DNA from 3 places in the Cellulomonas sp. P1_G12_2 genome. Region 1 is predicted to be linked to each of the others. Evidence: riboswitches for the same ligand, from Rfam matches in the RefSeq annotation. Region 1 holds a riboswitch; each other region holds the start of a gene.
The links. Region 1 has a riboswitch for S-adenosylmethionine ahead of AC1DXT_RS15915 (LLM class flavin-dependent oxidoreductase). Riboswitches for the same ligand answer to the same signal wherever they lie in the genome.
Positions count from the first base shown of each region.

Region 2: it holds a riboswitch for S-adenosylmethionine, as region 1 does, so the genes downstream of both, AC1DXT_RS01745 (methylenetetrahydrofolate reductase) here and AC1DXT_RS15915 (LLM class flavin-dependent oxidoreductase) in region 1, are expected to answer to the same signal.
Region 3: it holds a riboswitch for S-adenosylmethionine, as region 1 does, so the genes downstream of both, AC1DXT_RS19715 (glutamate-5-semialdehyde dehydrogenase) here and AC1DXT_RS15915 (LLM class flavin-dependent oxidoreductase) in region 1, are expected to answer to the same signal.

Region 1 is NZ_JBFUBX010000004.1:414,799-424,663, forward strand. Features, by position in the region: gene AC1DXT_RS15900 (ABC transporter permease) at 1-725, opposite strand, end outside; gene AC1DXT_RS15905 (ABC transporter substrate-binding protein) at 722-2,362, opposite strand; gene AC1DXT_RS15910 (NtaA/DmoA family FMN-dependent monooxygenase) at 2,397-3,776, opposite strand; gene AC1DXT_RS15915 (LLM class flavin-dependent oxidoreductase) at 3,776-4,930, opposite strand; SAM riboswitch class IV at 5,192-5,312, opposite strand; gene AC1DXT_RS15920 (GNAT family N-acetyltransferase) at 5,443-5,934, shown strand; gene AC1DXT_RS15925 (ABC transporter substrate-binding protein) at 6,322-7,437, shown strand; gene AC1DXT_RS15930 (ABC transporter ATP-binding protein) at 7,500-8,225, shown strand; gene AC1DXT_RS15935 (ABC transporter permease) at 8,215-9,114, shown strand; gene AC1DXT_RS15940 (alpha/beta hydrolase) at 9,115-9,865, opposite strand, start outside.
Region 2 is NZ_JBFUBX010000001.1:343,041-352,905, reverse strand. Features, by position in the region: gene AC1DXT_RS01765 (ATP-binding cassette domain-containing protein) at 1-649, opposite strand, end outside; gene AC1DXT_RS01760 (TetR/AcrR family transcriptional regulator) at 731-1,867, shown strand; gene AC1DXT_RS01755 (DNA-3-methyladenine glycosylase I) at 1,937-2,539, shown strand; gene AC1DXT_RS01750 (hypothetical protein) at 2,612-2,827, shown strand; SAM riboswitch class I at 2,920-3,015, shown strand; gene AC1DXT_RS01745 (methylenetetrahydrofolate reductase) at 3,095-4,120, shown strand; gene metE (5-methyltetrahydropteroyltriglutamate--homocysteine S-methyltransferase) at 4,126-6,459, shown strand; gene AC1DXT_RS01735 (alpha/beta fold hydrolase) at 6,512-7,456, opposite strand; gene AC1DXT_RS01730 (helix-turn-helix transcriptional regulator) at 7,569-8,534, shown strand; gene AC1DXT_RS01725 (MalY/PatB family protein) at 8,531-9,694, shown strand.
Region 3 is NZ_JBFUBX010000010.1:176-10,040, reverse strand. Features, by position in the region: gene AC1DXT_RS19750 (SDR family oxidoreductase) at 1-685, opposite strand, end outside; gene AC1DXT_RS19745 (zinc-dependent alcohol dehydrogenase) at 682-1,716, opposite strand; gene AC1DXT_RS19740 (C-terminal binding protein) at 1,713-2,726, opposite strand; gene AC1DXT_RS19735 (SDR family oxidoreductase) at 2,723-3,499, opposite strand; gene AC1DXT_RS19730 (IclR family transcriptional regulator) at 3,496-4,308, opposite strand; gene kduI (5-dehydro-4-deoxy-D-glucuronate isomerase) at 4,348-5,187, opposite strand; gene AC1DXT_RS19720 (MFS transporter) at 5,270-6,628, opposite strand; SAM riboswitch class IV at 7,086-7,193, shown strand; gene AC1DXT_RS19715 (glutamate-5-semialdehyde dehydrogenase) at 7,467-8,777, shown strand; gene AC1DXT_RS19710 (hypothetical protein) at 8,833-8,985, shown strand; gene nadD (nicotinate-nucleotide adenylyltransferase) at 9,012-9,617, shown strand; partial or broken gene AC1DXT_RS19700 (hypothetical protein) at 9,614-9,865, shown strand, end outside.

The DNA.
Region 1 (9,865 bases):
ATCCCGAGCAGGGTCAGCGCGGGCAGTGCGGCGTTGCGCGTGACGTGCCGCCACTGCACCCGGCCCCGGGACGCACCCTTGGCCAGCGCCGTCTCGACGTAGGGCGCGTCCCACGCGGTCCGCATCGAGCGGGCGAGCACCTGGGCGACCACCGCGGAGAGCGGGATGGCGAGGGTGACCGCCGGCAGGACGATGCTCGCGATCCCCTGGTTGCCGACCGCCGGGAACACCGGCAGCCGGAACGAGAACAGCTGGAGCAGCAGCAGCCCGATCCAGAACGTCGGCATGGACACCCCCAGCGGCGGCAGCGCCAGCAGCGCGCCCCGCAGCCGGGTCGACCGGGTCCACGACGACGTCGCCGCGATCGTTCCGCCGAGAAGCAGGGCGATCCCCAGGGCCACGCTGGTGAGCGCGAGCGTCTGCGGGAACGCGTCCGCGAGCAGCTGCGAGACCGGAGCGCCCGAGGTCACCGAGACCCCCAGGTCGCCCGTCACGGCCCGCCCGAGCAGCACGACGTACTGCTCGAGCGGCGGCCGGTCGAACCCGTAGCGGGCGCTCAGCTCGGCCACCTGCGCCGGGTCCACGGTGCCGCCGGGGTTGGCCGCGTCGAGCATGATGCTCACCGGGTCGCTCGGCAGCAGGTAGAGCACCGCGAACGAGACCGTGAACGCCGCCCAGAGCACGAGCACCGCCGCACCGAGCCGCCGCAGGACGTAGGCCGTCACTGGTCGGCGCCGATCCAGGTGTCGTGGAAGAGCAGTCGGGACGAGGCGTCGAACGTGAGGTCGTGCACGTCGGACGCGACACCGATGGACTGCGCGAGCTCGAACAGCGGGATCGCGAGGCCCTCGTCGAGGATCGTCTCCTGCGCGGTGCCGAGGTCGGCGGCGCGCGTGGCGGGGTCGGCCTGGGCCAGCTGCGCATCGAGCAGGGGGTCGAGCACCGTGTCCGCGGGCCGCTTGTTGATGTTGCGGAACTTCGAGGAGAACTGGGTGCGCAGGATGTCGCCGTCGGCGCGCGTGACGTTGTAGTAGTACGTGTCGTAGTCACCGGCGGTCAGCGCCGCCTGCTGCTCCGCCGGGGTCTGCTGCCGCACCTGGAGGTCGACGCCCACCGCCTTGAGCTGCTGCTGCGTGAGCTCGAGCACGGCCTGGCTGCCCGTGAACAGCGGCGCGAACACCACGTCGAACGAGAGCTTCTCGCCGCCCTTCTCGCGGATGCCGTCCGCACCGAGCCTCCACCCGGCGTCCTCGAGCGCGTCGGCCGCGCCGTCCTGGTCGAACGCCAGCTCGTCGGACAGGTCCACGTATCCGGGTGTCGTGCTGGCCAGCACGCTGGTCGCGGGCTTGAACGCGTCGCTCAGCACCGTGTCCACGAGCTCCTGGCGGTTGATCGCCACCTGGACGGCGGCGCGCACGGCGGGGTCGGCGAGCGGGCCGGCGCTCACGTTCGGCTGGAGCACGAACGCCACCCCGGGGTTGGTGCGCGTCAGCACCGAGCCACCGGAGCCCTCGACCTGCGGCACGTCCTGCGGCAGCACGTCGCCGACGGCGTCGAACTGGTCGGAGGCCAGCCCGCCGGACCGGACGCCCGACTCGGGGACGATCGTGAAGTCGATCTGGTCGAGGTACGCCTCGCCGGGGTTCTCGGAGACCTCGGACGGCCACGCGTACCCGTCCCGCCGGACGATCGTCGCGCCCTGGTCCTGGGTGTACTCCTCCAGCGTGAACGGGCCGGAGCCCACCACCGCGCCCTGGAGCCGCGCTGCCGGGTCGGCTGCCGCCGTGGCGTCGGACAGGATCGCCAGCGACACCGTGGACGTGGCCTGCAGGAACTGGGCGTTGGGCCCGGAGAACACCACGGTGACCGTGTGCTCGTCGTCGACGGTGGTCTCCTGGTAGCCCGCGAGGTAGGAGCCGGCGAGCGGCGCGGACGCCGCGAGGGGGCCGACGAGGGCGTCGAAGTTGGCCTTCACGGTGGTCGCGGTCAGGGGCGTCCCGTCCGAGAACGTGACGTCGTCGCGCAGGTGGAACGTGACGTGGGTGAGGTCGTCGCTGACGTCCCAGCTCTCCGCCAGCCACGGCACGATCTCGCCGGTCTGCGGGTCCTGGTCGGTCAGCGAGTCGGCCAGCTGACGGGCGATGTAGATGCTCACGTTCGAGCCGACCTGCTGCGGGTCGACGCCGCTCGGTGAGGCGCCGAGGGCGAACCGCAGGGTGCCGCCCGGGGTCGCGGCCTCGGTGCTGGCAGAGGTGGACGGGTCCGACGCCGCGGGCGTGCCCGAGCCGCAGGCGGTCAGGAACAGCGCGGGGACGACGAGGGTGGCCAGGGCGGCCGAACGGGCACGGGTCGAGCGGAGCATGGCGGGGTCCTTCGTTCGGGGTGGAGAGGTGGGGTCAGCCGACGAGGGCGCGGTCGGCGGTGGAGCGGGTGGCGCGGGGCGCCGGGCGGGAGAGGCCGAGGTGGTCGCGCAGGGTGGTGCCCGCGTAGTCGGTGCGGAACGAGCCGCGCTCCTGGAGCAGCGGCACCACCTGGTCGAGCACGTCGTCCAGGCCGCCGGGGGTCAGGTGCGGCACGAGGATGAAGCCGTCCGACGCGTCCTCCTGCACGTACCGGTCGATCGCGTCCGCGACCTCGGTGGCCGTGCCGACGAACCCGCCGCGCGACGTCACCTCGATGACGAGCTGCCGGATCGACCAGCCGTTCGCGTCGGCCAGCTCCCGCCACGCGGCCGCGATGCTCCGCGGGTCCTTGACGTGCCGGACGCGACCGCGGGTGATGTCGAGGTTCTCGATGTCCGGCTCGATCCGCGGCAGAGGCCCCTCGGGGTCGTGGTCGGTGAGGTCGCGTCCCCACACCTGCTCGAGGAACGCGATGGCCGTCGGCCCCGGCACCTGCTGCAGCCGGATCTCGTGGGACCGCTCGGCGGCGTCCTGCGCGCTGTCGCCGAGCACGACGGTCGTCGCCGGCAGGATCAGCAGCTCCACCGGCCGCCGACCGTGCGCAGCGAGGCGACCCTTGACGTCGGTGAAGAACGCCTGACCGGACTCGAACGTGGAGTGCGCGGAGAACACGACGTCCGCGGTGGCCGCCGCGAAGTCACGGCCGTCCGAGGAGTCGCCGGCCTGGAACAGCACGGGGTGCCCCTGCGTGCCGCGCGGGGTGGTGAACTCGCCGCGCACCTGGAAGTGCCGGCCCTCGTGGCGCACCTCGTGGACCGAGCCGGGCCGGACGAACTGCCCGGAGCCGGCGTGGGCGATCACCGCGTCGTCGTCCCACGAGTCCCACAGCGCCCGTGCGACCGCGACCAGCTCGGCCGCACGCTCGTACCGCTCGTCGTACGGGAGAAACCCGCCGCGCCGGAAGTTCTCGCCGGTGAAGGCGTCGCTGCTGGTCACGAGGTTCCACGCGGCACGCCCGCCGCTGAGGATGTCCAGGGTCGCGAACTGGCGGGCCAGCTCCCACGGCTCGTTGAAGGTCGTGTTGATCGTCCCGGCGAGCCCGATGCGGTCGGTGACCGCGGCGAGCGCCGCCAGCACGGGCAGGGTGTCGGGCCGACCCACCACGTCCAGGTCGTGGATCTGGCCCTTGTGCTCGCGCAGCCGCAGTCCCTCGGCGAGGAAGAAGAAGTCGAGCTTCGCCTCCTCGGCGCGCCGGGCCAGGTGCTCGAACGACGCGAAGTCGATCTGGCTGCCGGACCGTGGGTCGCTCCACACGGTGGTGTTGTTGACCCCGGGGAAGTGGACGCCGAGGTGGACCTGCTTGCGGGCGCCCATCAGGCGATCGCCGCGTAGCGGTTGACCGGGCGGGCAAGGCCCAGCTGGTCACGCAGCGTCGGACCCGCGTAGCTGTCGCGGAACGCGCGGGCCTCGCGCAGGAGCGGCACGACGCCGTCGACGAGGACGTCGAGGTCGGTGTGCAGCGAGGCCGGCCGGACGACGAACCCGTCGGCGGCACCGACGGCGGACCAGTCGAGGAACGTGTCGGCGAGGTCCCGGGCCGTCCCGACGTGCGTGAGGGAGTCGGTGTCCCACTCGACTCCTTCGAGCTCGGTGAGCAGGTCGAGCCGGGCGCGAGCGCTCGCGCGGTCCGGGCCGAGGACCACGAAGGCGTCGACGAGCACGCGCAGGTCGCCCGGCTCGCGGCCCGCCGCCGCCGCCGCGGCCCGCAGCCGGAGCCGCAGGTCGAGGGCCTGGTCGCGGTCCGTCGCGCTGACCCGGACCACGTCGGCGTGCCGCGCGGCCAGGCCGAACGAGGCGTCCGAGCCGACGCGCACCACGATCGGCGGCTGCCCCTGTGGCGGACGCGGCGTGATCGACGGCCCCTTGACGGCGAAGTGCACGCCGTCGTGCTCGACGTAGTGCAGCTTGGCGCGGTCGACGAACCGGTGCGTGCCCTGGTCGCGGATCTCCGCGTCGTCCTCCCAGCTGTCCCAGAGCGCGGTGACCACCTCGACGGCCTCCTCGGCCTCCGCGACGGCCCCCGCCTCGGTGAGCGCCGGGCCTCGGCCCACGTGCGCCGCATCCTGCTCGTCGTCGGTCCAGCTGACCTGCCACGCCGCCCGGCCGCCGCTGACGTGGTCGATCGTCGCGATCGCCTTGGACACGTGGAACGGCTCGGTGTGCGTCGTCGCGACGGTCGGGACCAGTCCGATCCCCCGCGACCGCGGGGCGAGCCGGGCGGCGACCAGCGCCGCGTCGAGCCGACCGCGCAGCGTGGTGGAGCGCGACGGCTGCAGCGAGAACGAGTCGTCGAGCACGACCAGGTCGAGGGTGCCGCGCTGGGCGACCTCGACGAGGTGCTGGAGCCGCTCGGCGTCGAACAGCCGCTGCGCCTGCGAGCCGTGCGTCCGCCAGGCGGCGGGGTGCGCGCCGGCGTCGCTGAGGTCGACGCCGAGGTGCAGCTGTCGGGGAGTGGTCGGGAAGGCCATGGCGAGGGTTCCGTTCTGAGGCGTCAGGGCGCGCCCGGCGCAGCCGTGTGCGGCGCAGGGGTGCGGGCGTACGTGGAGGGCGAGCGCGGACACCACGGCTCAGCCGTGGGCCAGGCGCTCAGGTGCCGGTCGGAGCCGGTCGGTCGGGGGGTGTCGTCAGCGACAACAGGCGCCGGGACAGCACGGGCGCAGGATCCAGAGAGCCGTCGTCGGCCGTCCGTCCGAGCTCATCGTGCGTCCCTTCGTGCCCGCCTGGCGGGCGCTGCGTCGTTGTCGGGCACGAGCAGGACGCTCGCGCAGGACCAGGTCGTCACCCGGGGCACCCCACACGCAGGAGGGTTGCCACCCAGCAAGCCGGGGCTTGTCGCTGGAATTCATGACCTAACAGGTCGGAAAAGTAGGCATAGGTTCCGGACGTGTCAATGGTCCGCGCCGAAAGTCCAGATGGTGGGACGGATCCGTCCGGTGCGACGATGGCGTCCCGACCACCCAGCAAGGGAGCACGCTCGCGCATGGGCCCGACGACCACCGGCGTGACCGTCGCCGCCGACGACCCGACCCGCCCCGACGTCCTCGAGCTGCTCGGGGAGCACCTCGCGGACATGTACGCGACCTCGCCGGCCGAGTCGGTGCACGCGCTCGACCCGTTGGCGCTCGCCGCCCCCGGCATGACGTTCTGGACCGCCCGCGCCGCCGACGGCGCCCTGCTCGGCTGCGCCGCGCTCAAGCAGCTCGGCCCGACGGACGCCGAGCTCAAGTCCATGCGGACCACCGCCGCAGCACGCGGCCGAGGGGTCGGGGCGACCGTGCTCGCGCACGTCCTGGGCGCGGCGGCGGCGCGCGGCATCCGGACCGTGCACCTGGAGACCGGGACGCAGGACTACTTCGCACCCGCACGCCGGCTCTACGAACGCGCCGGGTTCGTCGAGTGCCCGCCGTTCGCGGACTACCTGCCCGACCCGCACAGTGCCTTCTACCGGCTCGCGCTCGACGGGCGCCGCTGAAACATCTCGTATTCCGACCTGCCGTGTCCACAATAAGAGACGGTCCTGTTGCCCGAGCGGCAAGGCGGTCATCCTCGTCCCATGCAGACCCGCCGCGCCGCCTCGACGTGCTGTCACGTCGTCGTCATGGCTTCCGCGCGCCCCTGCTGTCCGCGGAACGTCTGAACGCGGCCCCCGTCCTCGGCCGAGCGTTCGACGCCCGGCCCCCGTCGATCTGCGACGGCCCACGGCGTGACGCGCGTGCCACCACTCCCGTCCCCCGCGGAGGAAACGCCCTCATGGCGTCCACCCAGCTCTCCGTCGCCCGGTCCTCGCGCACCGAGCCCGCGCAGCGATGTCGTCGATGACGACCGCCCGCCCGCCCTTCGCGACCCCCAAGGACCTGACATGACCGCCCGTCCCGCACGCCGCACCGCCTCCGCCCTCCGTGTCCTGCTCGCCGCCGGCCTCGTCGCCACGCTCGCGGCCTGCTCCTCCTCCGCTGCGCAGGACGCGAGCGCCGACACCGGCACGGACCCGTCCACCTCGACCGCCGAGGCACCGGAGCTGCGCCTCGGCTACTTCGCCAACCTCACTCACGCGGTTGCCCTCGTGGGGGTCGACGACGGCACCTACCAGGGGGCGCTCGGCGACACGAAGCTCACCACCTCGATCTTCAACGCCGGCCCGGCCGCCGTCGAGGCACTCTTCGGAGGGGCCATCGACGCCACGTTCATCGGCCCGAACCCCGCGATCAACGCGTTCGCGAAGTCGAACGGCGAGGCGATCCGGATCGTCTCGGGCGCGACGTCGGGCGGTGCGCAGCTGGTCGTCCGCGACGGCATCGACTCCCCCGACGACCTCGTCGGCACCACGCTCGCCACGCCGCAGCTGGGCAACACCCAGGACGTCGCGCTGCGCGCCTGGCTCGCCGAGGAGGGTCTCGAGACCTCGCTGACCGGCGGTGCGAGCGACGTGACGATCGCGCCGCAGGAGAACTCGCAGACGCTCGACCTGTTCAAGGCCGGACAGCTCGACGGCGCGTGGCTGCCCGAGCCGTGGGCGTCCCGGCTGGTCGTCGACGCCGGCGCGCACGTCCTGCTGGACGAGAAGGACCTGTGGCCCGACGGCGACTTCGTCACCACGCACCTGATCGTCGCCACCGAGTACCTCTCGAAGTACCCCGGCACCGTGAAGAAGCTCATCGAGGCCGAGTACGCGACGTCCGAGTGGATCGCCGCCAACCCCGACGAGGCCAAGACCCTGTCGAACACGGTGATCGAGAAGCTGAGCGGAAAGCCGTTGTCCGCCGACGTGCTGGACCGAGCCTGGGCGAACCTGCGGATCACGCTCGACCCGATCGCCTCGAGCCTGCAGACCTCCGCCGACCACGCGGTGGCCGCAGGGACGTCCGACGAGACGGACCTGACCGGGATCTACGACCTGACCCTGCTCAACGAGGTGCTCGCCGAGAACGACCAGGAGCCGGTCTCCGACGGCGGCCTCGGGGCGTCGGGCAAGTGACGGCCACCGTGACGGCGGTCGGCGGCCAGGGCACCACTGCCCCGGCCGCCGTCGCGGCGCGCCTGACGGGGGTCACGCAGCACTTCGGCGAGGCGTCGCGGCCGCCGGTGCTCGACCGCATCGACCTCACCGTCGCGCCCGGCGAGTTCGTCTGCCTGCTCGGCGCGTCCGGCTGCGGCAAGTCGACCCTGCTCTCGTTGGTGGCAGGTCTGGACAAGCCCGTCTCCGGCACCGTCGAGGTGCCTGGCGGCCGACCGGCGCTGATGTTCCAGGAGCCGGCCCTCTACCCGTGGCTGACCGCCGCCGGGAACGTCGAGCTGGCCCTGCGCCTGCGCGGCATCCCCCGTGCGGAGCGCCGCATGGAGGCCCAGCGGCTCCTCTCTCTCGTCCGGCTCGACGGCGCCGGCCCCAAGCGGGTGCACGAGCTGTCCGGCGGCATGCGGCAGCGCGTCGCCCTGGCCCGTGCGCTCGCCCAGGAGGGCGACCTGCTGCTCATGGACGAGCCGTTCGCCGCGCTCGACGCCATCACGCGCGACGTGCTGCACGAGGAGCTCACGCGCATCTGGAGAGAGACTGGGCGTGCGGTCATCTTCGTCACGCACAACGTCCGGGAGGCGGTCCGGCTCGGGCAGCGGGTCGTCCTGCTCTCGTCGCGGCCCGGACGCGTCGCCCGCGAGTGGTCGGTGGACATCCCCCAGCCGCGCCGCATCGAAGACCCCGACGTGTCCCGGCTCAGCGCCGAGATCACCGAGGACCTGCGACAGGAGATCGCCCGCCATGGCCACTGAGACGACGGCACCCCCGACCCGCAGGACCACGGACGACGACCTCGCCGCGGGGCTCGACGCCCTCGAGACCCCGATCGAGACGGCCCACGACTCTGCGTGGGCTGCCGCGTGGCGGGCCGTCTGGCCGGTGCTGGCCGCGCTCGGCGCGATCCTCGTCGTGTGGCAGGTGGCCTACCAGCTAGAGCTCAAGCCCCCGTACGCGCTGCCCAGCCCCGCGGACACCTGGCAGACGCTCCTCGGCACGATCCAGGACGGCTCCGCGTGGCGTGCGGTCAGCCTGAGCGTCCAGCGCGCCGCGGTCGGCTTCGCGATGTCGGTCGTCGTCGGCGTGGCGATCGGGGTGTCGCTGGCCGCCTCCCCGCTGCTGCGGCGCGCGTTCGGCCCGATCATCACCGGCCTGCAGTCGCTGCCGTCGGTGGCCTGGGTGCCGGCGGCGATCATCTGGTTCCAGCTCACCGACGCGACCATGTACGCGGTCATCCTGCTCGGCGCCGTGCCGTCCATCGTCAACGGGCTGCTCGCCGGCACCGACCAGGTGCCGCCGCTGTACCTGCGCGTCGGGCAGGTGCTCGGCGCCACCGGCTGGACGCGGATCCGCTTCGTGCTCCTGCCGGCCGCGCTGCCCGGGTTCCTCGGCGGGCTGAAGCAGGGCTGGGCCTTCGCGTGGCGCTCGCTCATGGCCGCCGAGCTCATCGTGCAGACCGGCCTCGGCACCGGACTCGGTCAGATCCTCGACCTCGGCCGGGTGACCAGCGACATGTCCCTGGTCATCGCGTCGATCGGGCTCATCTTCCTGGTGGGCATCGTCATCGAGCTCGTGGTCTTCGCTCCCCTCGAGCGGCACGTGCTGCACTCCCGCGGTCTCACGGGCCAGGCGTCGTCGCGCTAGCTAGCCGTCGGCGCGGCTCGGGAAGCACATGTCGCACCAGTGGTAGCCGGCAGGTCGGGCGCCCACCGGCCACCGGTTGCGCGCCGCGATCTTCGACACCCACGCGCACGGGTGGTCCAGCGAGTGTGTCTCGCGGGTGCGCCGGTTGGCGAGCAGCCGCTCGCTGTCCGACGAGACCGTCACCCCGCACTCCGGGTGGTTGCCGAGCCGGTGGAAGCCGCCGAGGAAACCTCCCGCGAAGAACTCCTGCTCCGGCGTGAGGTCCAGGTCGGGGGGCACCAGGGACGACGGCACGTCGACGGCGAGGTTCGTCGCGAGCTCCGGCGGCAGGTACCGGGCGAAGAACATGGTCAGCAGGTCCGCGGTCGCCGCGGCGATCTCCGAGCACGAGCCGCTCCCCGGACGGCACGGGATGTCGATCTGTCTGCTCAGGTAGTCCCAGTGCTCACCCTCGTCGAACACGACCCGGTGCCGCGGCCGGTGCATCGCCTGCCACTGCGCCTCGGTGAGCTGGCTGAACAGGTCGAAGCCGAGGCCCCACATCAGCAGCGTCGGCATGTCGAGCAACGGCAGAGGGAACGGCTCAGCCCCGAACCAGTCCTGCCACCCGCCGCTCAGCCCGGCGTAGGCACTGACCGGACGGCCGACGGCGAAGCGGGCACCCAGCATCGCGCCGAAGCTGTGCCCGATGACGCCGGTGGCGGGCGGCGGCAGGAGGACGTCGGCGTGCTCCCACCCGGAACGCGCCCAC
Region 2 (9,865 bases), on a different contig from region 1:
CCGCGATCACCCGGCCGTGGTCGATGACGGCCACGCGGTCGGCCAGCTGGTCTGCTTCCTCGAGGTACTGCGTGGTGAGCAGGACGGTGGTGCCCGACGCGACCACGGAGCGGATGACGTCCCACAGGTCGTTCCGGCTGCGCGGGTCGAGGCCCGTGGTCGGCTCGTCGAGGAACACCACCTGCGGCCGGGAAAGGAGGCCCACGGCCAGGTCGAGGCGCCGCCGCATCCCGCCGGAGTACGTCTTGACCACGCGCCTGCCCGCCTCGGTGAGGTCGAACAGCTCGAGCAGCTCGGCGCTGCGGGTGCGCACCTCGGCGCGCCCCAGGTGGGCGAGCCTCGCCATGAGGTGCAGGTTCTCGGTGCCCGTCAGCAGGTCGTCGACCGCCGCGAACTGCCCGGTGAGGCTGATGGCCGCGCGCACCTGAGCCGGCTGACGCACCACGTCCTTGCCCGCGACGTACGCGGTGCCGCCGTCGGGCCGCAGGAGCGTGGACAGGATGCGGACCGTCGTGGTCTTGCCGGCGCCGTTGGGGCCGAGCAGGGCGAGCACCTCCCCCTTGCCGACGTCGAGGTCGACGCCGTCGAGCACGGTCAGGTCGCCGTAGGACTTGCGCAGCCCCCGGGCGACGACGACAGGAGCAGTCATCGCGATCTCGCTTTCTGTGTATGTCGTAAACTGTGTGTGTACTTCATACACACTTGTAGGATCACGGGTCAAGGAGGTGCCGTGGACGACGACGAGGCACGAGAGGCCGAGGAGGCCCGCCGCGAGGCCGAGCTGCTGCGACGCGACCGCGAGAAGGCCGAGCGCGCGGAGGCCAAGGAGGCCGAGCGCGCCAGGAGCGACCTCGAGAAGGCCGACCGCGACGCCCGCAAGCAGGTCGAGCGCCGCGAGCGCGACCGCCTGAAGGCCCTGCAGGACGCGGCCAAGGAGGAGGAGCGCCGACGCAAGGAGCAGGAGCGAGCCGCTCAGCAGGCGGTCAAGGAGGCGGCCCGCCAGCTCCGGGAGGCGGAGAAGGCGCAGCGTGCCGCGGCCCTGGCCCAGCAGCAGGCTGCGCGCGAGGCGGAGAAGGCGCGCCGGCACGCCGTGCGCGTGGCCGGCTCCGAGGGCGCGCCGATCGACCTCCCGCCCGGGATCGCCGTCCTGTGGCGCACACCGGCCCCCGGCCGGCCCGGGCCGCGGCCGGGTCTGACGCTCGAGCAGATCGCCGACGCCGGCATCGCGCTGGCCGACAGCGAGGGGATCGAGTCCGTGTCCATGGCCCGGCTCGCCGAGTCGCTCGGGTTCACCACGATGTCCCTGTACCGGTACGTCTCGTCCAAGGACGAGGTGCTCAGCCTCATGTCGGACCGGGCGTCGGGCCGGCCGCCCGTCCTCGGGCCCGAGGTGGGTGGCTGGCGGGAGCGGCTCGAGCTCGTCCTCGCCGTCCAGCAGCCGATCCTGCGCGCGCACCCGTGGCTGGCGCGGGCGTCCGCGGTCCTGCACGCGGTCGGGCCCGGGCGGCTCGCCTGGATGGAGGCGATGCTCTCGGCGCTCGACGGCACCCCGCTGTCGGAGGACCAGAAGGTGGGGGCGATCGGCCTGCTCGCCTCGCACACCCTGGACCAGCTGCGGATCGGCGAGGAGCTGAGCGGCGCCGGGCGCACCGCCGCGGTCGGCACCACCGCCGGGGGAGCCCTGCCGCCGGACCTGGGAGAGCTCATCACGATGCTCGCCTCCGCGGACGAGCACCCCACGCTGCTGCGGGCGGCAACCGCGGGCGCCTTCTCCTTCCCGGAGGACGCGCCCGAGGACGACGAGCTGGACTTCGGCACCGTACTCATCCTCGACGGGATCGAGCGGCTCATCACCCTGGCCTCCTGAGCCGCCCACAGCCCCGTCGCCTGCACAAGCGGCGGTCACGATGTCGGCGCGGCCGGGCAGACTCGACGCATGACCTCGCCCGACGCCCCGCGCACCGGCCGCTGCTTCGGCGACGGCACCCCCCTGTACGAGCAGTACCACGACGAGGAGTGGGGCAAGCCCGTCCACGACGAGCACGCCCTCTACGAGCGGCTCGCCCTGGAAGGCTTCCAGTCGGGCCTCGCCTGGATCACGATCCTGCGCAAGAGGCCCGCGTTCCGCACGGCGTTCGCGGACTTCGACCCGGAGGTGGTCGCGGAGTTCGGTGACGACGACGTGGCCCGCCTGATGGCCGACGCCGGCATCGTGCGCAACCGCGCCAAGATCGAGGCGACGATCGCCAACGGCCGTGCCCTGCGCGAGCTGCACGCGGCGGGTCGCACTCTCGACCAGGTCCTGTGGTCGCACGCCCCCGACCGGACGGGTTACCAGCGCCCCTCGGGCTGGGCGGGCGTGCCCGCGCAGACGCCGGAGAGCCGCGCGCTGGCCAAGGAGCTGAAGTCGCTCGGGTTCCGGTTCGTCGGCCCGGTCACCGCCTACGCGGCGATGCAGGCGTGCGGTGTCGTCGACGACCACCTGGCCACGTGCCCGGCGGCGTGGGGCTCTGCCGGCACCGGAGAGCTTGCCGGGTGAGATTTGCTTCTGGCGGGTGATCGTGCGGCTGCCCTCTCGGCACCACGCACCCTGCGGACTACAGTGCCAGCCATGACGGAGATGCCCGACCCTGACGTTCGGCGTGATGCCGCGCGCGAGGCGGCCGAGGCGCTCACGGACAACGTCGTCCCCGATGCAGAGATCCTCGAGGCCGTCCAGGTCGGGCTGCTGTCCGTCCCGGCCGGCTCGCCGAACTCGTGGTTCGACGTCCCGTCGCAGCGCAGCCGCATGCGCTCCTCGAACCTGGCCCCGCGCCGCCCGCACTAGACGGGCGCCGAAGCAGACATGCTCCGCGGACGGCGCCGTCTCACGGGTCGATCACTGTTGCCCAGCATGTGATCTGCGGACTACCATCGCGGCTACCATCCAGAGCGGCCGAGAGACCTGGCTCGACGACGCCGCAGCAACCCCCCTCCTCGCGAGGGTGTGGGTGCTTCCGCCAGGGGCGATGGAGTGAGTCATGCCCCCACAGGACACCTGTCCCCGCACCACCCCGGTGCCGACGACCCCGCCGGCCGCGCCGTGAGCGCAGCCGTGGCTGAGCCCCGCACCCCCGGGCTGCACACCGCGCCCGCCCGCCGGGCGCAGAACGCGAACGACCGCCCGACGATCTCGTTCGAGCTCTTCCCGCCCCGGAACCCCGACGCGGCTCCCCGCCTGTGGGCCACCATCCGCGAGCTCGAGTCGGTGCACCCCGACTTCGTCTCGGTCACCTACGGCGCCTCGGGCAAGACGCGACTCACCACGCGCGCGCTGGTCCGCCGGCTGCTGCAGGAGACGTCGCTCAACCCGATCGCCCACCTGACCTGCGTCGGGACCTCGCGCGAGGAGATCACGACGATCGTCGGGGAGTTCCTCGACGAGGGCCTGCGGTCGTTCCTCGCCCTGCGGGGCGACCCGCCCACGGACCAGAGCGACTGGCAGGCCCACCCGGACGGCCTGCAGACCGCGGGCGAGCTGGTCGAGCTCCTGCGCGAGATCGAGGCGCAGCGGTGCCTGGACAGCCCGTCGCAGGCGGTGCGGGCTCGGGTGCGACCCCTGTCCGTCGCGGTCGCGGCGTTCCCGCGCGGCAACCACGCCACGGGCGGCACCCGCGCGCAGGACGTCGCCTCGCTGCTGGCCAAGCAGGAGGCCGGCGCCGACTTCGCGATCACGCAGGTGTTCTTCGACGCGGACGACTATCTCGGTATCGTCGCGGAGGCCCGTGAGGCCGGCGTGACCATCCCGATCATCCCGGGCATCATCCCGACCACGGACCCGGCCCGGCTGCTGCGCGTGCAGGAGCTGACCGGCGTCCCGGTGCCGAAGGACCTGATCGACCTGCTCGGATCCGCCGACGACGAGCTCGACCGTCATCGCCGGGGCATCCGGGCCAGCGTCGACCTGGTCAACGGCGTCCTGGACGGCGGCGCACCCGGCGTCCACCTCTACACGTTCAACCAGCACCACGCCGCACTTGACCTGCTCGAGGGTGCACACCTCGACGGCGGAGCTCGGACAGCTCCCGACCTGGCCAGCTGGCCGCAGGACACGGCACCCGCCCGACCCCCGAGGGACTGAACCACATGACCGAGAACCGCCCGATCTTCCCCGCCAGCTCCGTGCTCGGCTACCCCCGCATCGGCCCGCGCCGCGAGCTGAAGAAGGCCCTCGAAGCGTTCTGGGCAGGTCGCACGTCGGCCGACGAGGTCGAGGCCACCGCCGCCGACCTGCGTCGCCGCACCCGCACGCGGCTGGCCGAGCTCGGCCTGGCCACCGACGTGCCGGCGATCCCGAGCGCGTTCTCGTTCTACGACCAGGTGCTCGACGCCACCGCCGTGATCGGCGCTGTCCCGGCCCGCTTCGCGGACGTCGTGGGCGCCGACGGGTCGCTCGACCTGGCCGGGTACTCGACCGTGGCCCGCGGCCGCGGCGACGACCTGCCGCTCGAGATGACCAAGTGGTTCGACACCAACTACCACTACCTGGTCCCGGAGATCGGCCCGGAGACGACCTTCCGCTACGCGAGCACCCGCCCGGTGCGCGAGTTCACCGAGGCCCTCGCGGACGGCGTCCTCACGCGTCCGGTCATCGTCGGCCCCGTCACGTACCTGGCGCTGGCCAAGGCCACGGAGGACGCCCCCGAGGGCTTCGCCCCGATCGACCGCCTGGCGGACCTGCTGCCGGTCTACGCCGAGCTGCTCAAGGACCTCGCCGCCGCGGGTGCCACCTGGGTGCAGCTGGAGGAGCCCGCCCTGGTCTCCGACTCCGTCGCCGTCCCGGCCGAGCAGCTGCTCGCGTCCGTGATCGAGGCGTACCGCGCGCTGGCCACCGAGCTGACCCCCCCGGAGCGCCCGGCCATCCTGGTCGCGGCCCCCTACGGCGACCTCGCCGCGGCGTTCCCGGTGCTCGCCGCGACGGACGTCGAGGCCATCGGCATCGACCTGATCCGCGGTCACGCGCCTGCCGAGTCGGTCCCGGGCCTGGAGACCAAGACGCTGGTCGCCGGCGTGATCGACGGCCACAACATCTGGCGCGCGGACCTGGACGCCAAGCTGGCCGTCCTCGAGCAGCTCGAGGGCCTCGGCGCGGCCGCGGTCACCGTCGGCACCTCGACGTCCCTGTTCCACGTGCCGCACACGCTCACGGACGAGCCGAACCTCGACGAGACCCTGAAGACCTGGCTCGCGTTCGCCGACGAGAAGGTCGTCGAGGTCGTCACCCTGGCCGAGGGTCTGACCGAGGGCCGCGAGGCCATCCACGAGCAGCTGCTCACCGCCACGGACGCGGTGAACTCCCGCCGGACCGCACCCGGCGTCGTCAACCCGGAGGTCCGCGACCGCGTGGCCGCCCTCGGCGAGAATGCGTTCAGCCGCGGCTCGTTCGACGAGCGCAAGGTCGCGCAGGCCGCCCGGCTCAACCTGCCCCCGCTGCCGACGACGTCCATCGGCTCCTTCCCGCAGACCACCGAGATCCGCACCGCGCGCGCTGCGTTCGGCAAGGGCGAGCTGACGGAGGCGCAGTACGACGAGGAGATGAAGGCGGAGATCCGCCGGGTCGTCGAGCTGCAGGAGAAGATCGGCTTCGACGTGCTGGTGCACGGCGAGCCCGAGCGCAACGACATGGTCCAGTACTTCGCGGAGAACCTCGACGGGTTCGCCGTGACGCAGAACGGCTGGGTCCAGTCCTACGGCTCGCGCTGCACGCGTCCGTCGATCCTGTGGGGCGACGTCTCGCGGCCGAAGCCGATCACGGTCGAGTGGTCGTCGTACACGCAGTCGCTCACGGAGAAGCCGGTCAAGGGCATGCTCACCGGCCCGGTGACCATCCTGGCCTGGTCGTTCGTCCGCGACGACCAGCCCCTCGGCGACACCGCCAACCAGGTGGGCCTTGCCCTGCGCGACGAGATCGCCGACCTCGAGGCCGCCGGCATCGCCGTCATCCAGGTGGACGAGCCCGCGCTGCGCGAGCTGCTGCCGCTGCGGGTCGAGGACCACGCCGCGTACCTCGACTGGTCGGTGCGCTCGTTCCGCCTCGCCACGGCCGGGGTCCGCCCCGACACGCAGATCCACACGCACCTGTGCTACTCGGAGTTCGGCGAGATCATCGGCGCGATCGACGGGCTCGACGCGGACGTGACCTCCATCGAGGCGGCCCGCTCGAAGATGGAGATCCTCGGCGACATCTCGGCGGCCGGCTACCCGCGGGGGATCGGCCCGGGCGTCTACGACATCCACTCGCCGCGCGTCCCCAGCGAGGCGGAGGTCGAGGAGCTGCTCACGGAGGCCGTCAAGGCCATCGCGGTCGACCAGCTCTGGGTCAACCCGGACTGCGGCCTGAAGACCCGCCGCTACGAGGAGGTCGCCCCGTCGCTGGAGCACATCCTCGCGGCCACGCGGGCGGTCCGCGCCACGCTCTGACGCATGCTCACGGCCCCGGACACCTGCACAGGTGTCCGGGGCCGTCTGCGTCCTAGGGGGCACCCTGCGTGCCCAGCCACGTCAGGATCGCGTGGTTCGTCTCGTCGGGCTTCTCCTGCTGGATCCAGTGACCGGAGTCCAGGCTGACCACGTCCACGTGAGGCACGAACGTCGACAGGTTCTCCGACCTCACGACCGGATCGCGGTCGCCGTAGATCATGAGGGCGGGCTGCTGGATGACGGGGTCCACGTCCGCCAGCAGGTGCCAGTTGCGGTCGAGGTTCCTGTACCAGTTGATGCTGCCCGTGAACCCCGATGCGTCGAAGGCGGAGACGAAGACGGCCAGCTCGCTGTCGCTCATGACGGGCTCACCGCGTGGTGTCGCCGCTCTGGCGAGGTTGATCCACGCCATACCGGGCTGAGGCTCGGTGGGCGGCTCGTTCTTCCGGTACAGGTTGCGAAGGAACTGGAACGTGTTGTCGTCGAGCACGGCGTCGGCGACGCCCGGCTGTCGATTGAAGTGGACGAAGTAGAAGTCGCCGCCGAGAACCTGTTCCATGAGCTCGATCGGGGGGATCTCCCCGCGCTCGATGTACGGCAGGCTCAGGTTTATCACCTTGGAGACGCGGTGGGGATGCAACAACGTCAGTCCCCAGACGACGTTCGCGCCCCAGTCGTGACCGATGAAGAGGGCGTCCTCGTACCCGTAGTGGTCGAGAAGTGCGACGAGGTCACCCGACAGGTGCCCGATGTCGTAGTCCGTCACCTCGGTCGGACGGGACGAGTTCCCGTAACCCCGCTGGTTCGGGACGATGACGTGGTAGCCGGCTGCGACGAGGGCAGGCACCTGATAGCGCCAGGAGTAGGCATGCTCGGGCCAGCCGTGACAGAGCACGACAGGATTGCCGGCATTCTCCTGGCCCGCTTCGAAGACTTCGAGCGTCACGCCGTTGACGGAGATGAGGGCGGGCTCGGGAAAGTCGGTCGGATCGAACACGGCAGGTCCTCCGTAGCTCTGGGTGATCGGCCGCGTGCGGCCTGATCGGTTGCCGCCACCGTAGGGAGCATTGCGGACAGGATCGGTCCGCAAGAGGTGGCAGACTCGGAGCATGCGAAAGGACCCCACCGGTCGAGCGTTGCAGCTGCTCTCGCTCCTGCAGACCCATCGATGGTGGGGTGGTGCCGAGCTCGCCGATCGCCTCGAGATCACGGAGCGAACGGTGCGCCGCGACGTGGACCGGCTGCGCGAGCTCGGCTATCCGGTCGACGCCACGTCAGGAAAGGACGGGGGCTACCGGCTCGCGACGGGGGCGCACCTGCCACCCCTGGTCCTCGACGACGACGAGGCCGTCGCGGTAGCCGTCGGGCTGCGCTACGCCGCGGAGGCCGCGATCGGCGGCATGGAGGAGACGTCGCTTCGCGCCCTGACGACGATCGAACAGCTGCTGCCCCATCGGCTGCGCCGCCGGGTGTCGGCGCTGCACTCGAGCGTCAGCTCGATGCGGTGGCCGGGCGACGACGACGTCGTCGACCCCGACGCACTCAGCGTGCTCGCCGCAGCGTGCCGGGACCGCGAGGACGTGCGCTTCGACTACCGACGACATGACGGCACGGACAGCGGACGGCTCGTCCAGCCGCACCAGCTCGTCACCGCCGGCCGTCGCTGGTATCTCGTGGCATGGGACCAGCGCCGCGACGACTGGCGCACGTTCCGGCTGGACCGGCTCCGGGAGCCCCGGCTGACGGGCGGTCGTTTCACACCCCGCCAGATCCCCGGCGGCGATGCGGCGACCTTCGTCGCAACCTCGCTCGGCTCGATGTTCAGTCAGCATCACGCGACGATCGCGGTCGACGCCCCGTTCGCCGAGCTCGAGCTCCGGTGGGTGGACCACACACCGATCGAGACGAGAGCGGACTCCTGCGTCGTGCAGATCCGTAGCGAGGATCTCGACTGGCTCGCCCTGACCGTCGCCCGCATCGCGCTCACCGCCCCGGTGGCCGTCATCGAGCCGGCCGAGCTCGCCGACACCGTCAGGCAGCTGGCCGCCCACCTGCGCCTAGGGTCGGTCGCGTGACGATCTTCGACACCGTCCCGCTCGACCAGCTGCGTCGCCGGACGAGCGTGAAGTGGCGGCACTACCCGCCGGACGTCCTTCCGCTGTTCGTCGCCGAGATGGACGTCCCGCAGCCGGAGCCGGTGATCCGGGCGGTCTCCGACGCGCTGCGCGGCGGGGACACCGGGTACGCCGAGGGCACCTCCTACGCCGAGGCCTTCGCCGCGTTCGCCGCCGAGCGGTACGGCTGGGACGTGGACGTGCCGGCCACCCGGACCGTGCCCGACGTCATGCTCGGGATCGTCGAGGTCCTCGGGCTGCTCACCGGGCCCGGCGACGCCGTCGTCATCAACCCACCGGTGTACCCACCGTTCCGGGGCTTCGTCGAGCACGCCGGCCGCTTGGTGGTCACGGCTCCGCTCGGCCCTGACGGGCGGCTGGACCTGACCGCGCTGGGGGAGGCGTTCGCACACGCACGTGCGACCGGGCGGCCCGCGGCGTACCTGCTGTGCCACCCGCACAACCCGACGGGCACCCTGCACACGGCGGCCGAGCTCCGGGCGGTCGGCGAGCTCGCGGCGCAGCACGGTGTGCGGGTCGTCGCCGACGAGATCCACGCGCCGCTGATCCCCACGACGGCGGACGGCTCGGCCCCGCACTTCGTGCCGATGACGACGCAGATCCCCGACGCGATCGCCTTGCACTCCGCATCGAAGGCGTTCAACCTGGCTGGCCTGCGGGCCGCCCTCGCGGTGCCGGGTCCCGCTGCGACCGAGGACCTGGCCCGCCTTCCGGAGCTGGTCGGCCACGGCGTGATGCACCTGGGCGCCGTCGCGCAGATCGCGGCGCTGCGCGACTGCGGCCCGTGGCTGGACGAGGTGTTGCGCGGGCTCGGGGAGAACCAGCGGCTGCTCTCCGGTCTGCTCGCCGACGCGCTCCCCGAGGCCGCCTGGGCGGTTCCTGACGCCACCTACTTCGCGTGGCTGGACCTGCGCGCGGTGCCGGCTGTGCGTGCGGGTGCGGACCCCGCACGGCTGGCCCTCGACCGAGGTCGGGTGGCGCTGAACCAGGGGCCGACGTTCGGCGTCGAGGGCGCGGGGTTCGTCCGGTTGAACCTCGCCGCCTCGACGGCGACCCTCGCCGAGGCGGTCAGCCGAATGGCTCTTGCCCTGGCGAACTGAGACCGATTCGTGACCAACCGTGGACCACGCGGGCTCATGTCCACCCCGGGCACGTGCCGATCTCTCCCACAGCAGGGCCGTACAACGACGTAATGGGAGATCGACATGGTGAAGTGCGACGAGTGCAGCTCCGCCGTGCAGGTGTGCGAGCGGTGTGATGGCGCCGGTCGC
Region 3 (9,865 bases), on a different contig from region 1:
GGAAGACGACGACGTTGCCGATGTCCTCCGGCTGACCCCAGCGGCCGGCGGGGATGCGGGCCGAGAGCTGCTCCAGGCGTGCCGGGTCGGCGAGCAGCGCGGCGTTCATCTCGGTGGCCATGTACCCGGGCGCGATCGCGTTGACGTTGACGCCCTTGCTCGACCACTCGTTGCACAGAGCCTTGGTGAGCTGGGCTACGCCGCCCTTGCTCGCGGCGTAGGCGGCCACGGTCAGGCCGCCCTGGAAGCTCAGCAGGGACGCGAGGTTGACGATCTTCCCCTCACCGCGCTCGAGCATCGGCCGGCCGAACAGCTGGCACAGCTGGAACACCGCCCGCAGGTTCACGTCGAGGACGCGGTCCCAGGCGTCGAGGGGGAAGTCGACCGCGGGGTGGCGGTCCTGCGTGCCGGCGTTGTTGACCAGGATGTCCACCCGGTGCTCGGCGAGCACCTGCGCCGCGGTCGTGGCAAGCGCGTCCGCATCGGCCAGGTCGAGGGCGACGAACTCCACCCGTCGGCCGAGCGTCGTGGCGCGCTCGGTGAGGGCACCGGGCAGCCCGCTGCGACCGAAGACGATGACGTCGGCGCCGGCCTCCAGGAGAGCGGTCGAGATGCCGAGGCCGAGGCCGCGCCCGCCCCCGGTGACGGCGGCGGTCCGGCCGTGCAGATCGAACGGCGTGCTCATGAGTCGGCCTTTCCTGGCAGGGGGGTGACCAGGACCTTGAGGCAGTCCTGGCCGGACGCCGCGGCGTCGAGCGCGGCGGCGACGTCGTCGAGCGCGAACGCCCGGGTGGGGAAGCCCTCGAGCAGCCCGTCGGCGATCAGCTCGATCGCACGCGTGACGTCCGCCGAGGTGTAGACGCGCACCCCGACGACCGACTGCTCCTTGAAGCAGACGGCTTGCAGGTCGATCGGGGTCGGCTGCTTGTAGACGCCGACGATGACGATGCGACCCCGCACGCGAGTGGTGGAGGCGAGCTCGGCGGCCACCGTGGGATGAGCGGCGGAGTCGAACGTGGTGTCCGCGCCCTCGCCCCCGGTGAGGGGGATGAGCGTCCTGGCCATGGTCGAGTCCGGTGCGACGACGGTGAACCCGAGCCCGGCGGCGACCTCGCGGCGCCAGGCGCTCGGCTCGGTGACGACCACGTGGGCTGCTCCGGCGTGGCGTGCGACGAGCGCGGTGAGCACGCCGATCGGGCCGGCGCCGTAGACGGCGACGGTGTCGCCGGCCTGCATGCCGGACAGGTCGACGGCGTGCACCGCGACCGCGAGCGGCTCGGCGAGCGTCGCCGTGCGGGGATCGACGCCGTCAGGTACCGCGTGCAGCACCTCGGGCGGGAGCGCGACGAGCTGCGCCATCGCGCCGGGTGCGTCGATGCCGTACAGGCCGAGCCGGCTGCACACGTGCGTCAGCCCGTCCCGGCACGCCTTGCACTCGCCGCAGCTGATCAGCGGCTCGACGACGACCAGCGTGCCCGCCGGGGGGCCGGTGGCTCCCGCCGTCTCGACCCAGCCTGACATCTCGTGGCCCAGGATCAGCGGGGCGGCCGCCCGCGGGTGCATGCCGTGCAGGATGGACAGGTCCGTCCCGCAGATCCCGTCGTAGGCGATCCTCACCAGCGCCCAACCCTCGGGCACCTCGGGGACCGGCACCTGCGTGACCTCGACCGAGTCGGCCGCGAGCCAGCGGGCCGCGGTCATCGTCGCCGGGATCATGCCGCCACCCCGCACGCGCTGTTGCGGCCGGGGGCTCCGAGGACCTCGGGGTTGACGATGTCGCGGGGTGCGCGGCCGGCGCAGACGTCGAGCGCGTTGGCGATCGTGCGGCGCTTGAGCTCGTCGTACGACTCCTCCGTGTACCAGGCCAGGTGCGGGGTGAGCACCACCGAGTCGAACGTGGTGAGCGGGTGCCCCGGCGGGAGCGGCTCGGTCTCGTGCACGTCGATCGCCGCACCGAGGATCGATCCCGTGCGCAGGGCCTCGACCAGCGCGTCGACGTCGACGACGCCCCCGCGGCTGGTGTTCACCAGGATCGCGTCCGACCGCATCCGCGCCAGCTGCGCGGCGCCGATCAGGTGGCGGGTGAGGTCCGTGAGCGGGGTGTGCAACGAGATGACCTGTGCACGTGCGAGGAGCTCGTCCAGGCCGACGGAGGCGAAGCCGTGGAACGACTCGGCGCCCGGTGCGGCGGCGATGTCGTAGCCGATCACCTCGTAGCCGAGACCGGCCGCCTTGCGCGCCGTGGCCGTGCCGATCAGGCCCATCCCGATGACCCCGAACACCCGCCCGCGGGTCTGGAAGAGCGGACGGACCGCCGGCAGGTCGAACGAGCCGGCACGCAGCCCGCGGTCCAGCCGCGGGATGCCACGGGCGGCCGCGAGTGCCAGGCCGATCGCGTGGTCGGAGACCGACTCGGTGCCGTAGTCGGGCACGTTGCACACGGCGATCCCGCGCGCGGTGGCGGCGGCGACGTCGACGGAGTCGACCCCCACGCCGTAGCGGCCGACGACGCGCAGCCGGGGCAGCGCGTCCATGACCTCGGCGGTGATCTGCGCGTACTGCACGAGGATGGCGTCGGCCTCTGCCGCGTGAGCGACCAGCTCGGCGGACGTCCGCGACTGCGTGAGGACCAGCTCGGCACCCGCCGCGTCGGCGATCTCGTGCTCGGCCGCGAACGAGTCGTGGTCGCACTCGGTGATGACGACGCGGGCGTCGGTGACCGTCATCGGGCGAGCCATCCACCGTCGACGGGCAGCGTGATGCCGTGGACGTAGTCCGCGGCGCGGGAGCACAGGAACAGGACCGCACCGGCGATGTCGGCCGCCTCCGCCCAGCGTCCGGCCGGGATGCGGTCGAGGATCGCCTTGCTGCGCTCGGCGTCCGCGCGCAGGTCCGTGGTGTTGGCGGTGGCGACGTACCCGGGGGCGACCGCGTTGACGTTGACGCCCAGGGGCGCCCACTCGTTGGCCAGGGCCTTGGTCAGGCCGGCGACCGCCGACTTGGAGGACGTGTAGCCGGGCACGTTCACGCCGCCCTGGAAGCTCAGCAGCGACGCGGTGTTGACGATCTTGCCGCCGCCGCGCGCGATCATCGATCGACCGACCTCGCGGGACAGGATGAACGTCGAGCGCAGGTTCACGTCGACCACGTAGTCGAAGTCCTCGTCCGTGTGCTCCGCTGCCGGAGCCCGGCGGATGGTCCCGCCGTTGTTGACCAGGACGTCGACGTCCCGACCGGCCAGGTCCGCGGCGAGCGCGGTGACCTGTTCGCGCACCGAGAAGTCGGCCTTCAGCGGGGTGAACGTGCGGCCGAGTCCCTCGACCACGGTCCGGGCCGCGCTCGCGCCCTCGGGCAGGTCGTAGCTGACCGCGACGATGTCGGCGCCCGCTCGCGCCAGCGTCTCGACGATCGCGAGCCCGATGCCCTGGCTGCCGCCGGTCACGACGGCGACCTTCCCCTCGAGGCTGAACAGGCTCTCCGTGTAGCTGGCGATCGTCATAGGGGTCGGGCTCCTTGGGGTGTGGGAGAGTGCGAGACGGGCTGGTGGCCGAGTGCCGCGGAGATCTTCGTGGCCGTGTCGGTGGCCATCGCCGCCATGTCCTCGATCTGCTCGAGCGTGTGCTCGAGCAGCAAGGTCGAGATGCTCACGCCGTACCCGACCCGTCCGGTGTGGTCGCGGACGGGTGCCGCGACGCAGCCGAGGCCCGGGACGTTCTCCTCGCGGTCGAGGGCGTAGCCGGCGCGGCGGACCGCGTCGATCTCGACCTGCAGGGCCGCGAGCGTGGTGATCGTGTGCGGCGTGCGGGCAGGCAGGCCGGCTCGGGCGGAGAACCGGGCGAGCTCCTCGTCGGACCGGTCGGCGAGCACGACCTTGCCGACGCCCGTCGAGTGCATCGGGACGGCGAGGCCCACCCGCGAGGGCATCACGTACGGCTTGTCGGGGTCGGCGCGGATCAGGTAGACGATCTCGTCGCCGTTGACCGCACCGAGGTGCACGGTGCACTGCGTCGCCGCCACCAGGTCGTCGACGAACGGGCGGGCGATCGCCGAGATGTCGATGCGGGAGAGCGCCCGGCCGGCGAGGGACAGGATCTTCGGGCCGGGCAGGTAGCTGCCGTCCGCCGCGACGGCGATGAACTGCCGGTCCGCGAGCGTGCTGAGGATCCGGTGCGTCGTCGCCTTCGCCAGCCCGGTGGCCTGCACCACCTCGGTGAACCGCGAGTGCGTGAGTGCCGCCTCCAGCACGAGCAGCGTCTTCTCGCTCGCGCTCGCCCCTGCACTCGTCCTGGTCCCGGTCGTCGTCGTCACGTTCCGTCTCTCCTTCGTCGTCGGTCGTCGTGCGTGGGGTCAGCGCAGGTCGGTGATGGGGAAGCCGTCCATGTCGTCGAACGACTGGTTCTCCCCGGCCATGGCCCAGACGAACGAGTAGCTCGCGGAGCCGACGCCCGAGTGCACGGACCAGCTCGGGGAGATCACGGCCTCGCGGTCGCCGACCACGACGTGCCGGCTCTCGGTCGGTTCGCCCATGAGGTGGATGACGCGCGCGTCGGACGGGAGGTCGAAGTACAGGTAGCACTCGGTCCGGCGGTCGTGCGTGTGCGCCGGCAGCGTGTTCCACATGCTGCCGGGGTGCAGCCGGGTGACGCCCATGACCACCTGGCAGCTGCGGACGCCCTGCTCGTGGATGTACTGGTTCAGTGTGCGGCGGTTCGAGGTGAGGGGGTCGCCGAGCTCGCGCTGGGTGCCCTGGCCGGCCTCGACGAGCGTCGTGGGGTAGGCGGTGTGGGCCGGCGCCGAGATCAGGTAGAAGCCCGCCGGACCCTCGTCCCCGTCCACGTCCGTCGACTCGAACGACACGACCTGCGCACCGCGGCCGATGTACAGGCAGGAGCCCTTGGTCAGCTCGTGCTTCGTTCCGTCCACCGAGATGGTCCCGGTGCCGCCGACGTTGACGACGCCCGCCTCGCGGTGGTCGAAGAAGTGGTCGGAGCGGATCTCCGGGAAGGAGCCCAGCTCGAGCGCGGTGCCGACGGGGCTGATGCCCGCGAGCACGATCCGGTCGTGGTGGGTGTAGACGGCCTTCACCTCACCCGGGACGAACAGGTCCTGGACCAGGTATCGGCGGCGGAGCTCGGCGGTGTCCATTCCGGGCACGTGCTCCGGGCTCGTGGCGTAGCGCTGGTCCATGGAAGGCCTCTCAAGGTTGATCGGGGGTCGAGGGCCGTGCCGGGTGCGGATCGTCGACCTGCACCCGGCACGGGCCGTGCTGCTAGGCGTCCTCTTCGAGCAGCAGGTCGCGGTCGACCGTCTCGGGGGCGAACAGGGTGGTGACGAACGTGATGCCCATGATCACGACCATGTAGACCGCGACGGGCCACCAGGAGCCCGTGGCCCAGGTGATGAGCGCGGCGCAGATGAACGGTGCGAGACCGCCGCCGAAGACGGAGGAGAACTCGCGCCCGAGGGCGACACCGGCGTAGCGGTACCGGGAGCCGAAGAGCTCGGGGAAGTACGCGGCCTGGACGCCGACGGTGGCCTGCGAGGCGATCATGAAGCCGACGACGATGACCAGGCAGATCAGGACGAGGTTGCCGGTGTTGAGGATGAGGAACGCCGGGACCGCGAAGAGCATGAGGAACCCGGTGACGATCAGGTACATCCGCTTGCGCCCGAACCGGTCGGACAGGATGCCGAACACGACGGCGGAGACGCAGGCGCACAGGGCACCGAGGAGCAGGAACTTCGGGATGAGCTTGGAGTCGACGTCGAGGTAGTTGATCAGGTAGGCGCCGATGAAGACCTGGAAGACGTACGAGTGCGAGTTCGCGCCGATGTTCATGAAGAACACGCGGGCGAGGTGCTTCTTGCCGTGCTTCCACACGTCGACGACGGGCGAGTCCTTCTTGGCGGCCTCGATCGCGCCCTCGGCCTTGAGCTCCTCGAAGACCGGGGACTCCTTGACCTTGCGACGGATCACGTAGGCGGCGATCGTCACGAAGATCGAGCTGAAGAAGACGAGACGCCAGCCGTAGGACAGCAGGGCCTCCTCCGGCATCATCTGCACGAGGATCCACACGACGGCGCCCATGGCCGCACCGGCGGCCGCGCCCACGAACACCAGCGACGAGAACCGGCCGCGCTTGCCCTTGGGGGCGGTCTCCGTCAGCAGCACGATGCCGCTCGCCTGTTCGGCGCCCGCGCCGAAGCCCTGCAGGAACCGGGCCATGAGCAGCAGGATCGGGGACCAGATCCCCACGACCGCGTAGGTGGGCAGCAGGCCGATCGCGAACGTCGCGGTGCCCATGAGGAACAGCGTGGCGACCATGACGAACTTGCGGCCGAGGCGGTCGCCGTACTTGGAGAAGAACAGTCCACCGAGCGGGCGTGCGCCGAAGCCGACGAACAGCACGCCGAACGACGCGAGCATCCCGGAGATCGGGTCCATGTCGGAGAAGAAGATCTTGCTGAAGATGATCGCCGACGCGGTGCCGAAGATCGTGAAGTCGAAGTTCTCGAGCGCGGTCCCGATGCCACCGGCCCAGGCTGCTCGGCGCAGGTTCTTCTGATCGACGGGGGGAAGGACGCCGTCCGCGGTCGCGGGCGGTGGCAGGACGATGTTTCCGGTCACAGGACACCTGTCTCATGGGAGCTCGCACGCCCTGCCGTCATCGGCCGGGCTGGAGACTCGGGGCGCGAGCAAGGTGCCCGCGGTCGCGCAGATCGAGACAGCCTTGTCTCGCGTCTAGCTGGCACTCCTTGTTCGGCTCACGACGTGAGCGCGTTCCCGGGGGGATCCTCGATGGAGGCTCGGGGCACTGGTGCTGCGCGATTCCGGAGTGCTGGTCTGTATGGAACTCAGTTCCGGTACGTGGAACAACGTAGAGCGGGCTTTCCACGGAACCAGGGGTCGAAGGTCCTGTTCGTCCGATCCGATCCGGTCCAGCGCCGACCCTGCTGATCCCGGAGGTGGGTCGCATCGGTTCGCCATTGACCGACCACTCCGACGGCCACCCCGCACATCCCGCGATGTGAGAAGCCGTCCCGATCGTTGACATCGTCGCGCTCGGAGCCGACCCTCCTGCGCGGGTCAGGAGCTCCGCCGTCTGGCTCGGCAGGCGGAGCAGCAACCCTCCGACGTGTGGGGTGCTCCCGAGCAAGACCCGGCCAGCCTGGACGGCGGGCGAACGTCGACCCCCAGGGATCAGCCATGTCCGTCGATCTCCTCCCGTCCACCGTCTCCGCGAGGTACGGCGGCGCGGCGCCCACCGACGTCGCCACCTCGGCCCCGTCCTGCCGTACGAGCAGCAGCAGGACGTCCTGCGCCGGTTCGCCGGGGAGGTCGTGCCGCTGGTCCGTGCCGAGGTGTCGACCACGCTGTGGGGCCCCGACGACCCCGGGCGCGCACGCGGGCTCGCGGCGGCGGACGCGTCTCTCGTCGGCGTCGGCGGCGGGACTACCCTGACCAGATGACCACCTCGCTCGAGCAGCCCGTGCACGACGCCGTCGAGACGCCCGACGTCGTCGCACAGGTTCGGGCGGTCGCGGAACGGGCCAAGGTCGCGTCCCGCGCGCTCGCCACGGCTACCCGGGCCACCAAGGACGCGGCCCTGCGCGGCATGGCGGACGCCCTCGTGGCGGCCACCCCCGAGATCGTCGCGGCCAACGCGGTCGACCTCGAGCGCGGCCGGAGCAACGGCACCTCCGCGGGCCTGCTGGACCGCCTCGCGCTGACACCGGAGCGCATCGTGGGCATCGCCGACGCCCTGCGTGAGCTCGCCGCCCTGCCCGACCCGGTGGGTGAGGTGGTCCGCGGCTCCACGTTGCCCAACGGCCTGCGCATGAGGCAGGTGCGCGTCCCGATGGGCGTGGTCGGCATGATCTACGAGGCGCGTCCGAACGTGACCGTCGACGCCGCGGGGCTGGCGCTCAAGAGCGGCAACGCCGTCATCCTGCGGGGCGGCTCGGCCGCGGCCGCGAGCAACGAGGTCATCGTCGAGGTGCTGTCGAGGGCGCTCGTCGCACAGCGGCTCCCCGGTGCGCTCGTGCAGTCGATCGACGCCTGGGGTCGCGAGGGCGCGGTCGCCCTCATGCACGCCCGCGGGCTGGTCGACCTGCTGGTGCCCCGCGGGGGAGCGGACCTGATCCAGACCGTCGTGCGCGAGTCCACCGTGCCCGTCGTCGAGACCGGCGTGGGCAACGTGCACGTCTACGTCGACGAGACCGCGGACCTCGCTGTCGCCATCCCGATCCTGCTCAACTCCAAGACCCAGCGCGTCGGCGTCTGCAACGCCGCCGAGACGCTGCTGGTGCACCAGGCCGTCGCCGACGAGTTCCTCCCGGTCGCCATCGCCATGCTGGCCGACGCGGGCGTCACCATCCACGGCGACGAGACCACCCTCGCGCTCGCCCCCGACGAGGCCGACTGCGTGCCGGCCACGGACGAGGACTGGGCCACCGAGTACCTGTCGCTCGACCTCGCCGTCCGGGTGGTCGACTCGCTCGACGAGGCCCTCGAGCACATCCGCGAGTGGAGCTCGGGCCACACCGAGGCGATCATCACGCAGGACCTGGCGTCCTCGGAGCGGTTCGTGGCCGAGGTGGACTCCGCGGCGGTCATGGTGAACGCCTCCACGCGGTTCACCGACGGCGGCCAGCTGGGCCTCGGCGMGGAGATCGGCATCTCCACCCAGAAGCTCCACGCCCGCGGGCCGATGGGCCTCGGCGAGCTCACGACGACCAAGTGGATCGTGCACGGCGACGGGCACGTCCGACCCTGATGCCACAGTCCCGCGTGCGACACTGTTCGCTCCCGCCCACCCCTGGAGGAATGTCGTGCATGCTGCCCTGATCGCCGCGGCTGAGGCCGCCGAGCACACCAACGAGCTGCCGTTCCCGCCCGTGGTGTTCGGTATCGGAGCGTTCGTCGGTCTCGTCGCCATGCTGCTCATCACGTTCGCCTTCCGCAGCGTCGGGACGCGCCACTGACCGACGTACCGAGAGGGACCGGACCGATGACGGAGCCGCCGCACAGGACACGCCTGGGCGTGATGGGCGGCACGTTCGACCCCATCCATCACGGTCACCTGGTGGCCGCGAGCGAGGTGGCCGCACGGTTCGATCTCGACGAGGTCGTCTTCGTCCCGACGGGGCGGCCGACGTTCAAGCTCCACCAGGACGTCACCGTGCCCGAGCACCGGTACCTCATGACCGTGATCGCGACGGCGTCGAACCCGAGATTCACCGTGAGCCGGGTCGATGTGGACAGGTCAGGTGTGACGTACACCGTGGATACGCTGCGCGACCTCAAGACGGCACGCCCGGACGCCGAACTCTTCTTCATCACAGGTGCGGACGCCATCGCGCAGATCGTGACGTGGAAGGATGCCGAGGAGCTCTTCTCGATGGCGCAGTTCGTGGCGGTCACCCGTCCCGGGCACGCGTTGTCGGTCGACGGGCTTCCCGCCGATCGAGTCCACGTCTTGGAGGTCCCCGCCCTGGCGATCTCCTCGACCGACGTCCGCGCACGTGAGCGCGCCGGGCAGCCGGTCTGGTACCTCGTCCCTGACGGGGTCGTCCAGTACATCGCCAAGCACAGGTTGTATCGAGGTCAGTCATGAGTGAACCGGGAGAGCGGCGGCGCCGCCGCGAGCTCCATCGCAACCCCGAGACGGGCGACGTCGCGGGTGCCGCACCCGACGCCGGGTCCGCGGCCGGTCCGGCGTCCCCGGGTGGTGCGAGCGCCGGTCAGGTCTCCCGCCGCGCGATGCGTGGTCAGGGCGGCGACGACACGCCTCCCCGCGGGACCGCGCCCGCACCGACGACCGACGCCAGCCGCTCCCGCCGCTCCATCCGCGACACCGCGCTC